3 regions of the Streptomyces sp. NA04227 genome follow, and region 2 is predicted to be linked to each of the others. Evidence: riboswitches for the same ligand, from Rfam matches in the RefSeq annotation. Region 2 holds a riboswitch; each other region holds the start of a gene.
The links. Region 2 has a riboswitch for cobalamin ahead of cobN (cobaltochelatase subunit CobN). Riboswitches for the same ligand answer to the same signal wherever they lie in the genome.

Region 1: linked by a shared signal. The riboswitch ahead of HUT18_RS10505 (ABC transporter substrate-binding protein) and the one ahead of cobN (cobaltochelatase subunit CobN) in region 2 are both predicted to bind cobalamin.
Region 3: linked by a shared signal. The riboswitch ahead of HUT18_RS25020 (ribonucleoside-diphosphate reductase subunit alpha) and the one ahead of cobN (cobaltochelatase subunit CobN) in region 2 are both predicted to bind cobalamin.

What each region holds. Positions count from the first base shown of each region.
Region 1 covers NZ_CP054918.1:2,491,644-2,496,004, reverse strand. The annotation lists gene HUT18_RS10515 (amino acid permease) at 1-378, shown strand, start outside; gene HUT18_RS10510 (Mov34/MPN/PAD-1 family protein) at 463-885, shown strand; cobalamin riboswitch at 924-1,043, shown strand; gene HUT18_RS10505 (ABC transporter substrate-binding protein) at 1,079-2,065, shown strand; gene HUT18_RS10500 (iron ABC transporter permease) at 2,293-3,276, shown strand; gene HUT18_RS10495 (ABC transporter ATP-binding protein) at 3,273-4,049, shown strand; gene HUT18_RS34295 (putative leader peptide) at 4,119-4,238, shown strand.
Region 2 covers NZ_CP054918.1:5,747,156-5,751,516, reverse strand. The annotation lists partial or broken gene HUT18_RS24530 (cobalamin biosynthesis protein CobG) at 103-1,431, opposite strand; cobalamin riboswitch at 1,778-1,906, shown strand; gene cobN (cobaltochelatase subunit CobN) at 1,939-4,361, shown strand, end outside.
Region 3 covers NZ_CP054918.1:5,864,611-5,868,971, reverse strand. The annotation lists gene HUT18_RS25025 (ribonucleotide-diphosphate reductase subunit beta) at 1-1,030, opposite strand, end outside; gene HUT18_RS25020 (ribonucleoside-diphosphate reductase subunit alpha) at 1,030-3,405, opposite strand; cobalamin riboswitch at 3,528-3,657, opposite strand; gene mctP (monocarboxylate uptake permease MctP) at 3,798-4,361, opposite strand, start outside.

The DNA.
Region 1 (4,361 bases), 3.3 Mb from region 2:
GGCGTCTGGATCAACTACCAGTGGCCCGGCAAGGCCTTCGACTACGTCGTCTCCTTCGCCACCATCTCCGGTATGTGGGCCTGGATCATGATCCTGATCTGCCAGCTCCGCTACCGCGCCAAGGCCGACCGCGGCGAACTGCCCGCCTCCGAGTTCCGGGCGCCGGGCGCCCCGTGGACCAGCTGGTTCGCGCTGGCCTTCATCGCGATGGTCATCGTGATGATGGGCATCGACAAGGACTCGCGCATCTCGCTGTACTGCGCGCCGATCTGGGGCGCGATCATGCTCCTGTCGTACCTGGTCCTGCGCTCCCGCAACCCGCAGGGCACCGCCTTCCAGCGGACCGCCCAGAAGGCCGAGGCCGGCTCCCGCGACTGAGGTTCCGCCTCACCCGTTCCAGCATGTGGGCCACCCCGTATCGACCATCGATACGGGGTGGCCCACCCGCATATTCTGGGCGGCATGCTGACCCTCACCCAGGCCCTGTACGACCAGATCGTGGAACACGCCCGCAAGGACCACCCCGACGAGGCCTGCGGCGTCGTCGCCGGACCGGAGGGCACCGGCCGCCCCGAGCGCTTCGTACCCATGCTCAACGCCGCCCGCTCGCCCACCTTCTACGAGTTCGACTCCGGCGACCTGCTCAAGCTCTACCGCGAGATGGACGACCGGGACGAAGAGCCCGTGATCATCTACCACTCGCACACCTCGACCGAGGCCTACCCCTCCCGTACCGACATCTCGTACGCGAACGAGCCCGGCGCCCACTACGTCCTGGTCTCCACCGCCGACACCGACGGCCTCGGCGACTTCCAGTTCCGCTCCTTCCGGATCGTCGAGGGCGAGATCACCGAGGAAGAGGTGAAGGTCGTCACCGCGTACTGAAGAGGGGAGCGCCGGGGGCACGCCGAGGGGTGGCGGGCATACTGAGCAGCGACCCAGGGCGGCAGGCCCAGGAAGCCGGTGCGAGTCCGGCACGGTCCCGCCACTGTGACCCCGCCCCGCGGGGAAGCCAGGAACTGACCTGCCGCCTTCTTCCACTTACGCAGGGGACGCGGATCCCCTGGAGGAGGCCCCCATGGCCCGGCGCCCGCGCGCCCTCGCGCTCACCGCTGCCCTTCTGCTCCCCGCCGCACTCGGCGGCTGCTCCGACTCCGGCTCCGGGGACGGCGACGACCGGGCCCGGCAGCCCGGCTTCCCGTACACCGTCACCAACTGCGGCGTACGCACCACCTTCGAGGCGCCCCCCGAGCGGGCCGTCACCATGAACCAGCACGTCACCGAGATCATGCTGGCCCTCGGCCTGGAGAAGTCGATGGCGGGCACCGCCTACCTCGACGACAAGATCGCGCCCGCCTACCGCGCCGCGTACAAGAAGGTCCCGGTACTCGCCAAGGAGTACCCCGGCAAGGAGCAACTCCTCGCCGCCGACCCCGACTTCGTCTACGGCGGCTACGCCAGCGCCTTCGCCGCCAAGGACGGCCGGGCCCGCGACGACCTGCAGAAGTCCGGCATCGACACCCGCCTCAACACCGAGAACTGCACCAACGGCGCGGCCGGACTGGACGACCTGTACCGCGAAGTCGACGAGGTCGCCCGCACCTTCGGCGTCCCGGACCGGGCCAAGCGCTGGACCGAGCGGGCCCGCGCCACCGTCGCCGCCGCCGCGAAACACACCAAGGACACCCGCCCCGTCTCCGTCTTCGTCTACGACAGCGGCGACAAGACCGCCTTCACCGCGGGCGGCAAGGGCATCGGCAACGAGATCATCACCCGCGCCGGGGGCCGCAACGTCTTCGCCGACCTCGACAAGTCCTTCGGCGACGCCTCCTGGGAACAGGTCGTGGAACGGCGCCCCGAGACGATCGTCATCTACGACTACGGCTCGGTGAGCGTCGAACAGAAGAAGAAGCGCCTCCTGAACGACCCCGCCCTCAAGGACGTCCCGGCGATCAAGAACAAGCGCTTCGCCGTCATGCCCCTGTCGGACACCGTCCTCGGCGTCCGCGCCCCCGACGCCATCGCCCGCCTCGCCGCACAGCTCCACCCGGCGAACGGGCGATGAGCGTGGCGTCCGACGGGGGGCGCGGTACGGGGGATGCGGTGACGGGTCTTGCGGGCGGTACATGGGACCAAGCGTCCGGCCGGGAGCACCACACGGCGAACTCGGCGCCCGGCAAAGCCACTTCACCGGCGGGTGGCAAGCCCGGTCCACCACCGCCCGGCAAGTCCACCCGCCGGAGACCCGCGGGCCCCACCCCCGGCCCCCTCCGCTACACCCTCGTCCTCACCCTGCTCACCGCCGCGCTGGCCGCCGCGATCCTCGCCGCCCTCGCCCTCGGCTCCGTGCACATACCGACCGGCGAGGTCCTGGGCGCCCTCGCCCCCGGCGCCGAACCCAGCCCGCGGCGCACGATCGTGCGCGAGGTGCGGCTGCCACGCACGGTGCTGGCCGTCGTGGTGGGCGCGGGTCTCGCCGTCGTCGGCACCGTGCTCCAGGCCCTGGTGCGCAACCCGCTCGCCGACCCGTTCCTGCTCGGCATCTCCTCGGGCGCGAGCGCCGGTGCCGTACTGGTGATGGTCCTCGGCATCGGCGGCGGCATCACCACCACTGTCGCCATGCCCGCCGCCGCCTTCGCCGGTGCGCTGCTCGCCCTGGCCCTCGTCTACGGTCTCGCGCGGCGCGGCGGCACCCTCACCGGGACCCGGCTCGTACTCGCCGGGGTCGCCGTCTCGTACATCCTGTCCGCGCTGACCACGCTGATCCTGGTGCTCGCCGCCCGGCCCGAGCACTTCCAGGAGGCCATGCACTGGACGCTCGGCGGACTCGGCAGCGCCCGCTGGGACACCCTGCTGCTGCCCTCGGTGGTCGTCGTCCTCGGCACCCTCGTCCTGCTGCTGCTCGCAAGGCCCCTGGACCTGATGGCCCTCGGCGAGGAGGACGCCACCGTGCTCGGCCTGGACACCAGCCGGTTCCGCGGCGCCGTGTTCGTCCTGTCCTCGCTGCTCACCGCGGTCATGGTGGCGGTCAGCGGCGCCGTCGGCTTCATCGGCCTGATGGTTCCGCACGCCGCCCGGCTCGTCGTCGGCGCCGGGCACCGCGCCCTGCTGCCCGTCGCGGCGCTCGGCGGCGCGCTCGCCCTGGTCCTCGCCGACCTCGGCGCACGCACGGTGGCCGCACCCCAGGACATCCCCGTCGGCGTGCTCACCGCCCTCATCGGCGGCCCCTTCCTGCTGTGGCTGATGCGCCGTCGCCCGGAGGTGACCCTGCTGTGACCGCCCGCCTCGCCATCCGTTCCCTGCGCTTCACCACGGACGGCGCCACCCTCCTCGACGGCGTCGACCTCGACGCCGCACCCGGCGAGACCGTCGGCCTGGTCGGCCCCAACGGCAGCGGCAAGTCCACCTTGCTGCGCTGCGTCTACGGCACCCTGACCCCGACCGGCGGCGAAATCCTCCTCGACGGGCGGGAGCTCACCGCCACCCCCGTACGCGAACGGGCCCGCAGCATCGCCGCCGTACCCCAGGACGGCCACGGCGGCGGGGACTTCGCCGTCCGGCAGATCGTCGCCATGGGCCGCTCCCCGCACAAACGCTTCTGGGAGGCCGACACCGCCGCCGACGCCGCACGCGTCACCGAGGCCCTCGACCGGGTCGGCGCCGCCCACCTCGCCGACCGGCCCTTCGCGCAACTGTCCGGCGGCGAACGCCAGCGCGTCCTCGTCGCCCGCACCCTCGTCCAGGACCCGGCACTGCTCGTCCTGGACGAACCGACCAACCATCTCGACATCCGGTACCAGCTGGACGTCCTCCACCTGGTCCGCACCCTGGCCACCACCAGCCTGCTCGCCCTGCACGACCTCAACCTCGCCGCGTACTTCTGCGACCGCCTCCACGTCCTCGACCAGGGAAAAGTCATCGCCTCCGGCCCACCGGAAGAGGTCCTCACACCCGACCTCCTCGCCAAGGTCTACGGTGTCCGTGCCGAGGTCGCCGTCCACCCGACCACCGGCGCTCCCACCGTCACCTACCTGCCCGGTCCCGTCTGACGAACAGAATCCGTCCAGGATGCGAGATCACATTCCGGAACCCGGACCGGGAATCGATACGATGAGCCCATGGTTTTCCACGACGTGAGCGAACAGCCCCCGAGCAGCCTGCTGCTTGTGGCGCGCCTCCACGTCGATCTGTGCAGGCTCGCCAGCGCCATCTGTCGCAGCGCCACCCGTCACGACTGACCGACGCCTGTCACGACTGACGCCTGTCGCCCGCCGCCGAACGGCCAAGGGCCACGCAGCCGCAACGCGCTCACCGCGCACCGCCAGGAACCCGACCGGGGCCGCCGCGCGCCTCACCGACGA
Region 2 (4,361 bases):
GGGAGCCTCGTACGCCGGAGCCCCGAACCGCGCGGGCGTGCTCGCTGACGCCTGCTGCGAACTCCCCTGTGTCTCCAGGGCAGTTGAGGCTCCGGCACGCCGTACGGTCACCGTGTACCGGCCGTCGCCCTCCGCGAGTACGTCGACCCAGTCGCCCTGTGGGTGGCCGCAGCGGCGTTCGCAGCCGGACCAGTACACCGGCAGGCCCGGGCCGGGGGCGGGCAGGGCCTCGGCGCGTACGTCGGCGCGGGACTTCGCGCAGCCCGGGCGGCCGGTGCAGGCGCCGACCGGCAGCCAGGGGGAGGCGGCCGAGGTGACCAGTCCCGCGCGGTCCAGGGCGTCGAGGCGTTCCTCGGCGGCGGCGCGGCTGGTGAAGCCGGGTAGCAGCAGGCCGCGCCACGGGGTGAGCCGGATCTCGTCGGCCGGGGCGGGCAGCAGCGCACGCCACTGCGCGACGTCGAGGCGGCCGAGCTTCGCCGTGACCACCACGGTCCGGGTGCCGTCGGGGGCGCGGAGAAGGCCGGGGGAGGGGCGCGGGTCGTGGCCGGGTCGGACTTCCAGATCCGGATGTCGAGCAGCCTGCGCCGGAGCGCCCGAGGCCCGATCCATCCTCCCCGAAAGGCGCCCCGCAGCATTCTCCGCACTCTCCGTGCTATCCGTACCTTCCGTGCTCCCCACGCTCTCCGTAATGCCCGATTCGCCAAGGAATCTAGTGAGTTGGCGGTCGAGTTCCCGGTCGGCCTCGGGGCCCTCCGGCAAGTCCCGTACCCGCCAAGCGCCGTTGCCCGCCTTCTCGGCGGTGGTGAGGAAGGCGCGGGCGGCGGCGAGGGCGGCGCGTGGTGCGTGTGCCGCGGCGATCCGGCGCACCGAGCGGCCGAGACGTACGACCGCCTCGCCCGCCGGAGCTGCGAGCAAGGTCACATCGCCGCCGAGGGTCGCGACATCGCCCCGGCCGTCGTCCAGGGCGAACAGGAAGCGGCCCGAGAGGGCGGTCGTCCACTGCTCGGCGCACAGCAGGCCGTCCAGCTCACGGGCCCACAACTGGACGTGGGCGAAGCCGGTTTGGTCGAGTCCGGCGGCCGGTGAGGCCACGATGTTGCGTACGCGTTCGTGCCGCTCGGAGGGGAGCAGGTCCGCCTCGTGCAGCAGTGCGGCGAGTTCGCCGCCGCAGGTCTCGCCGAGGCCGCGCAGTTCGACGTTGCCGCGCGAGGTGATGCTCAGCCGCCCGTCGGCGAGCCGCTCCGCCGCGTCGGCGAGGGTCTCGGCCTGACGGGACGTCAACAGGCCCCCGGGCAGCCGGAGTCGGGCCAGAAAGCCGTCGTCGGCGCGGTGCAGTCGAAGTGCGCCGGGGCAGGCGTCGCCCCGTTCGCGGGAGGGAGCCCGGCCCGCGACCTCGGAGGGAGTCGAGTGGGGCGGCATGGCGGCGAGCATACCCACGGCCTGCGGCCCCGCCACCGGCGCGAACAGTGATCTGCGCCCCGTTCCCGCCACCGGCTGTCACTGTCTCCGGCACCGTCACGGCCGCCGCGCCCGCGCCGCGCACGCACCCCATCCCGTGCCCGCGCACGCACCCCATCCCCTGCCCGCGCACGCCCCCGCCCCCATGCCCGCGCACGCACCGGCGCCAACGGCGCACGACCCCGGCGGACCCGCCCGTTCCACAAGCCTGCGCGCAAGCCCGCCCGAAAGCCCCTCCGCAAGCACCTCCGTCAGCACCAAAGGTGACGAACGCCCCGCCGACAAGCACCCCCTCCTGCACTTACTATTCCTGCGGCGGGCCAACTGGTCCGTCGACGGCCAGGCCCCGTCCTGTGAGGAAGCCGGTGCGAATCCGGCACGGTCCCGCCACTGTGAGCCCGGTCCCCGGGTGAGTCAGGAACTCTCAGCCGTCCGACAACTGCCCGGGGCGTGGACACCCCGAGGAAGGCCAACGCCCCCATGCCGCACGCGCCCGAGGCTCAGCCCCGCGAGATCCTGCTCCTGTCGACCTCCGACACCGATCTGCTCAGTGCCCGCGCGGCGAACGGCCCGGTGGCCTACCGCTTCGCCAACCCTTCCCGGCTCGCCCTCGACGAACTGCCCGCGCTCCTGGACGGCGCGGACCTCGTCGTCGTACGCCTCCTCGGAGGCATCCGCGCCTGGCAGGAAGGCCTCGACCTGCTGCTCGCCGACGGCCGCCCGGTGATCGTCCTCACCGGTGAACAGGCCCCCGACGCCCAGCTGATGGCCGCCTCCACGGTGCCGGTCGGCATCGCCGCCGAGGCGCACGCCTACCTCGCGCACGGCGGCCCGGCCAACCTGGAGCAGCTCGCCCGCTTCCTCTCCGACACCGTGCTGCTCACCGGCCACGGCTTCGACGCGCCCGCGCCCGCGCCCACCTGGGGGCCGCTGGAGCGCACGGCCCGCATCACCGCCCCCACCGACCACGACGTGCCCACCGTCGCGGTGCTCTACTACCGCGCCCACCACATGAGCGGCAACACCGCCTTCGTGGAGGCGCTGTGCGCCGCCGTCGAGGACGCGGGCGCCCGGGCGCTGCCGCTGTACGTGGCCTCGCTGCGCGCCCCCGAGGCCGAGCTGATCGAGGCCCTCGGCGCGGCCGACGCCATCGTCACCACCGTCCTCGCCGCGGGCGGCACCAAGCCGGCGGCCGCCTCCGCGGGCGGCGACGACGAGTCCTGGGACGCGGGCGCGCTCACCGCCCTGGACGTCCCGATCCTCCAGGCCCTGTGCCTGACCGGCTCGCGCGGCGACTGGGAGGAGAACGACGAGGGCGTCTCGCCGCTGGACGCGGCCAGCCAGATCGCGGTGCCCGAGTTCGACGGCCGCCTGATCACCGTCCCGTTCTCCTTCAAGGAGATCGACGAGGACGGCCTCCCGGCGTACGTACCCGACGCCGAGCGCGCGGCCCGCGTCGCCGGAATCGCCGTACGCCACGCGCGACTTCGGTACGTCCCCGCCGCCGAGAAGCGTCTCGCCCTGGTGCTCTCGGCGTACCCGACCAAGCACTCCCGTATCGGCAACGCGGTCGGTCTGGACACCCCCGCCAGTGCCGTGGCCCTGCTGCGCCGCCTGCGCGCCGAGGGCTACGACTTCGGTCCCGAGGAGGAGATCCCCGGCCTGGTCTCCGGCGACGGCGACGAGCTGATCCGCGCGCTCATCGAGGCGGGCGGCCACGACCAGGACTGGCTCACCGAGGAGCAGCTGGCCCGTAACCCCGTCCGGATCCCGGCGGCCGACTACAAGCGCTGGTACGCGACGCTGCCCGAGGAACTGCGTACCGCGGTCGAGCAGCACTGGGGCCCGCCGCCCGGCGAGATGTTCGTCGACCGCAGCCGCAACCCGGAGGGCGACATCGTGCTCGCCGCGCTGCGCCGCGGCAATCTGCTGATCGTCATCCAGCCCCCGCGCGGCTTCGGCGAGAACCCGATCGCGATCTACCACGACCCCGATCTGCCGCCCAGCCACCACTACTTGGCCGCCTACCGCTGGATGGCCAGCGACCCCGAGGCGGGCGGCTTCGGCGCGCACGCGATGATCCACCTCGGCAAGCACGGCAACCTGGAGTGGCTGCCCGGCAAGAACGCGGGCCTGTCCTCGGCCTGCGCCCCCGACGCCGCACTCGGCGACCTGCCCCTGATCTACCCGTTCCTGGTCAACGACCCGGGCGAGGGCACCCAGGCCAAGCGCCGCGTGCACGCCACCCTCATCGACCACCTGGTCCCGCCGATGGCCCGCGCCGACTCCTACGGAGACATCGCACGCCTGGAGCAACTCCTCGACGAGTACGCCCAGATCAGCTCGATGGACCCGGCCAAGCTGCCCGCCATCCGCGCCCAGATCTGGACCCTCATCCAGGCCGCGAAGCTCGACCACGACCTGGGCCTCGCGGACCGTCCCGACGACGACGGCTTCGACGACTTCCTGCTGCACGTCGACGGCTGGCTGTGCGAGGTCAAGGACGCCCAGATCCGCGACGGACTCCACGTCCTCGGCGCCCCGCCCGCGGGCGCCGACCGCGTCAACCTGGTCCTCGCCGTACTGCGCGCCCGCCAGATCTGGGGCGGCACCACCGCCCTGCCCGGACTGCGCGAGGCGCTCGGCCTGGACGAATCCGCCGCCACCCGCACCACCGCCGACGAGGCCGAGGCCAAGGCGCGCGCCCTGGTCCAGGCCATGGACGACGCCGACTGGGACCCCGCCGCCGTCACGCGGGTCTCCTCCGGACAGGGCGAACAGGTCGCCGCCATTCTGGAGTTCGCCGCTCGCGAGGTCGTCCCGCGCCTGGCCGCGACCACCGACGAACTCGACCACGCAGTCCACGCGCTCGGCGGCGGCTTCGTCCCCGCGGGCCCCTCGGG
Region 3 (4,361 bases), 120 kb from region 2:
AGGCGCGCCGTTCGAAGAAGTTGGTCAGCTCCTGGACGCCCTGCAACTCCATGAAGGAGAACGGGTTCTCCGAGCCGTACACCGGGGCGAAGCCGAGCCGCTGGAGCCGCTGGTCGGCGACGCACTGGAGGTACTCGCGCATCGACTCGGTGTTCATGCCGGGCAGCCCCTCCCCGCACAGGTCGCGCGCGAACTGCAACTCCGCCTCCACGGCCTCCTTCAGCATCTCGGTGACCTGGTGCGCGAGGTCCTCGTCGAAGAGGTCGGGCTCCTCCTTGCGCACCGTGTCGACCACCTCGAAGGCGAAGCTCATGTGCATCGACTCGTCGCGGAAGACCCAGTTGGTGCCGGTGGCCAGGCCGTGCAGCAGTCCGCGCGAGCGGAACCAGTACACGTAGGCGAAGGCGCCGTAGAAGAAGAGGCCCTCGATGCAGGCGGCGAAGCAGATCAGGTTGAGCAGGAAGCGCCGTCGCTCCGCCCGGGTCTCGAGCCGGTCGATCTTCTCGACCGAGTCCATCCAGCGGAAGCAGAAGGCGGCCTTCTCGCGGATGGAGGGGATGTTCTCCACCGCGGCGAAGGCGGCGGCCCGGTCGTCGGGGTCGGGCAGATAGGTGTCGAGCAGCGTCAGATAGAACTGGACGTGCACGGCCTCCTCGAAGAGCTGACGGCTCAAGTACAGCCGCGCCTCGGGGGAGTTGATGTGCTTGTAGAGCGTCAGGACCAGGTTGTTCGACACGATCGAGTCCCCGGTGGCGAAGAAGGCCACCAGACGGCCGATCAGATGCCGCTCGCCGGGCGAGAGCTTGGCCAGGTCGGCCACGTCCGAGTGGAGGTCGACCTCCTCGACGGTCCAGGTGTTCTTGATCGCGTCGCGGTAGCGCTCGTAGAAGTCCGGGTAGCGCATCGGGCGCAGGGTCAGCTCGAAGCCGGGGTCGAGCAGGTTGCGCGGCCGGTCCGGGTCCGCAGCGGTGGCCGCCGGGGACCCGGCGGAGGCGGCGCTGGGGGCGGAGTCGGGGTGTACGGCGGTCATTACTGGCAGGCCTCGCAGGACTCGGGGCTCTCCAGGGAGCAGGCGATCGCCTCGGCGTCCGGGGCGCTCGCCTGCGCGGGCGGGGTGGCGGTGGCGGGCGCGCTCGCCCGGGCGGCGCGCGCGATCCGGGTCGCGGGGCGCGAACGCAGGTAGTACGTGGTCTTCAGGCCCTGCCGCCAGGCGTAGGCGTACATCGAGGAGAGCTTGCCGATGGTCGGTGTCTCCATGAAGAGATTCAGCGACTGGGACTGGTCCAGGTACGGCGTACGGGCGGCCGCCATGTCGACAAGTCCGCGCTGCGGGATCTCCCAGGCGGTGCGGTACAGGCGCCGCAGCTCCTCGGGGATCCAGGCGAAGTCCTGTACCGAGCCGCCCGCCTCGCGCAGCGCCTCCCGGGTCCGCGCGTCCCAGACACCGAGCTGCTTCAGCTCGTCCACCAGATAGGAGTTGACCTGGAGGAACTCACCGCTGAGGGTCTCGCGCTTGAAGAGGTTGGAGACCTGCGGCTCGATGCACTCGTAGACGCCCGCGATGGAGGCGATGGTCGCGGTGGGAGCGATCGCGAGCAGCAGCGAGTTGCGCATGCCGGTGCGGGCGATACGGGCGCGGAGCGCGGCCCAGCGCTCCGGCCAGTGGTGCTCGGCCGCGTAGTGGTCGGGGTGCAGGACCCCGCGTGCGGTACGGGTCTTCTCCCAGGCGGGCAACGGGCCGTTCTTCTCGGCGAGTTCGGCCGAGGTCTCGTAGGCGGTGAGCATGATGCGCTCGGCGATCCGGGTGGAGAGCTCCCGTGCCTCGGCCGAGTCGAAGGGCAGCCGCAGCCGGAAGAAGACGTCCTGCAGGCCCATCACGCCCAGACCCACCGGGCGCCAGCGGGCGTTGGACCGGCCCGCCTGCTCGGTCGGATAGAAGTTGATGTCGATGACCCGGTCCAGGAACGTGACCGCGGTGCGCACCGTCGCGTCGAGCCGCTCCCAGTCGATGCCGTCCCCGGTCACCAGGGCGCCGAGGTTCACCGAGCCGAGATTGCACACGGCCGTCTCGCCGTCGTCGGTGACCTCCAGGATCTCCGTGCAGAGGTTGGAGGAGTGCACCGTGTGGCCGGGCTCGGCGGTCTGGTTGGCGGTGCGGTTGGCGGCGTCCTTGAAGGTGATCCAGCCGTTGCCGGTCTGCGCCAGGGTCCGCATCATCCGCCCGTACAACTCCCGCGCGGGCAGCGTCCGTTGGGCGAGGCCCGCGGCCTCGGCCCGGCGGTAGGCGGCGTCGAACTCCGCGCCCCACAGGTCGACGAGCTCCGGGGTGTCCGAGGGCGAGAACAGCGACCACTCGGCATCCGCCTCGACGCGGCGCATGAACTCGTCGGGGATCCAGTGCGCCAGGTTCAGGTTGTGGGTGCGGCGCGCGTCCTCGCCGGTGTTGTCGCGCAGTTCGAGGAACTCCTCCAGGTCCGCGTGCCAGGTCTCCAGGTACACGGCCGCCGCGCCCTTGCGCCGCCCGCCCTGGTTCACGGCGGCCACCGAGGCGTCCAGCGTCTTCAGGAACGGCACGATGCCGCCGGAGTGGCCGTTGGTCCCGCGGATCAGCGAACCGCGGGCGCGGATACGGGAGTACGAGAGGCCGATGCCGCCCGCGTGCTTGGAGAGCCGGGCCACCTGGTGGTAGCGGTCGTAGATCGAGTCGAGCTCGTCCTGCGGGGAGTCGAGCAGATAGCAGGAGGACATCTGCGGGTGGCGGGTGCCGGAGTTGAACAGGGTGGGGGAGGAGGGCAGGTACTCCAGGCGGCTCATCAGCCGGTACAGCGCGGCCACTTCGGCCAGCGCCGCCTCGCCGCCCTCCTCGGGGGCCAGGCCGCAGGCGACCCGCAGCAGGAAGTGCTGCGGGGTCTCGGTCACCCGGCGGCTCAGCGGGTGGCGCAGCAGATAGCGGCTGTGCAGGGTGCGCAGGCCGAAGTAGCCGAAGCGGTCGTCCGCCTCGGTGTCGATCAGGGCGTCCAGGCGCGCCGCGTGCGCCGCGACGAACGCGGCCGTGGTGTCGGCGATCAGGCCCTCGCGGTGCCCGGTGGCGATCGAGCCGGAGAAGTCGTGCACGCCCGCGCTCGCCGCCTCGTCCCGGATGGCCAGGGTGAGCAGCCGGGCCGCCAGCTTCGAGTACACCGGGTCCTCGGAGATCAGCCCGGCCGCCGACTCCGTTGCCAGCGCGCGCAGTTCGGCCTCGTCGGCGGTGGCCGAGCGCCCGCGCAGCGCGGCGGCGGCCACCCGTCCGGCGTCGGCGTCGGGGAGGTCGGCGGTCAGCCGGGTCAGGGTACGCAGCAGGCCCGCACCGGGTCCCTCGGCCTCGCTGTGAGTCGCAGTCGCCTCATGGGCGGGCGCGATGGTCACGTGTCACTCTCCCTCGCTCGACGGAACCCGCGCAGGAGGGAGCACACGTCTGCCGGGTCACACGGCAGTACGCGTCCTTCGCCCTGTCCGCGGGGCCGGGACGTCTGGCACCCGGAACAGGGCGCGCCGGGTGCGCCGTCGGCAGGTCCTCGGACTCACGGGCAGGTGGAAACGGCCCGTTCACCGTTGCGGGACAGTTCCGGATTCGCACCGGATTCCCCTGCGATGACAGCGAGCATGAGCATACATGTGGTGGGTGCCTGCTGGAGAACACCCCATATCTTGTGGTGTGTTGGACGCGGGGTGTCGGAGCACTGTGCAAGGTGCGGTATACGCCGACGGGCCGCCGGATGGCTCCGGCGGCCCGTCGGGTACTGCTCGCTGCGCTCCGCTCAGTGCGCCGAGCCCGCGGTGGCGGGCGGCAGTTCGCGCTCCACGCCCGGGTCGCCCGCGTCCGCGGTGTAGTCCTCGGGCGAGGTCTCGTCGACGCCCTCGGGCGCCTTCAGGGCCCGCATCACAAGGGTCAGGACCACCGTCACCACGACGTTCAGGACGAACGCGGTGAGACCGATGTACCCGATCTCGCCGATGCCGGGGATCTCCTTCGAGGAGCCGCCGAAGTGCTTCTGCGTCGGGCTCGCCACACCGTACGCGGCGATCGTCCCGTAGAGCATGCCCACGGCCCAGCCCGCGATCAGCGCCCAGCGGTGGAACCAGCGCGTGAACAGGCCGCCGACCAGGGCCGGGAAGGTCTGCAGGATCCAGATGCCGCCCAGGAGCTGGAAGTTGATCGCGACGGTCTTGTCCATGCCGAGCACGAAGACCAGCGCACCGACCTTCACGAGCAGTGAGACCAGCTTGGAGACCTTGGTCTCCTGCTCGGGGGTCGCGTCGGGCTTGAGGAAGTCCTTGTAGATGTTGCGCGTGAACAGGTTGGCCGCGGCGATCGACATGAT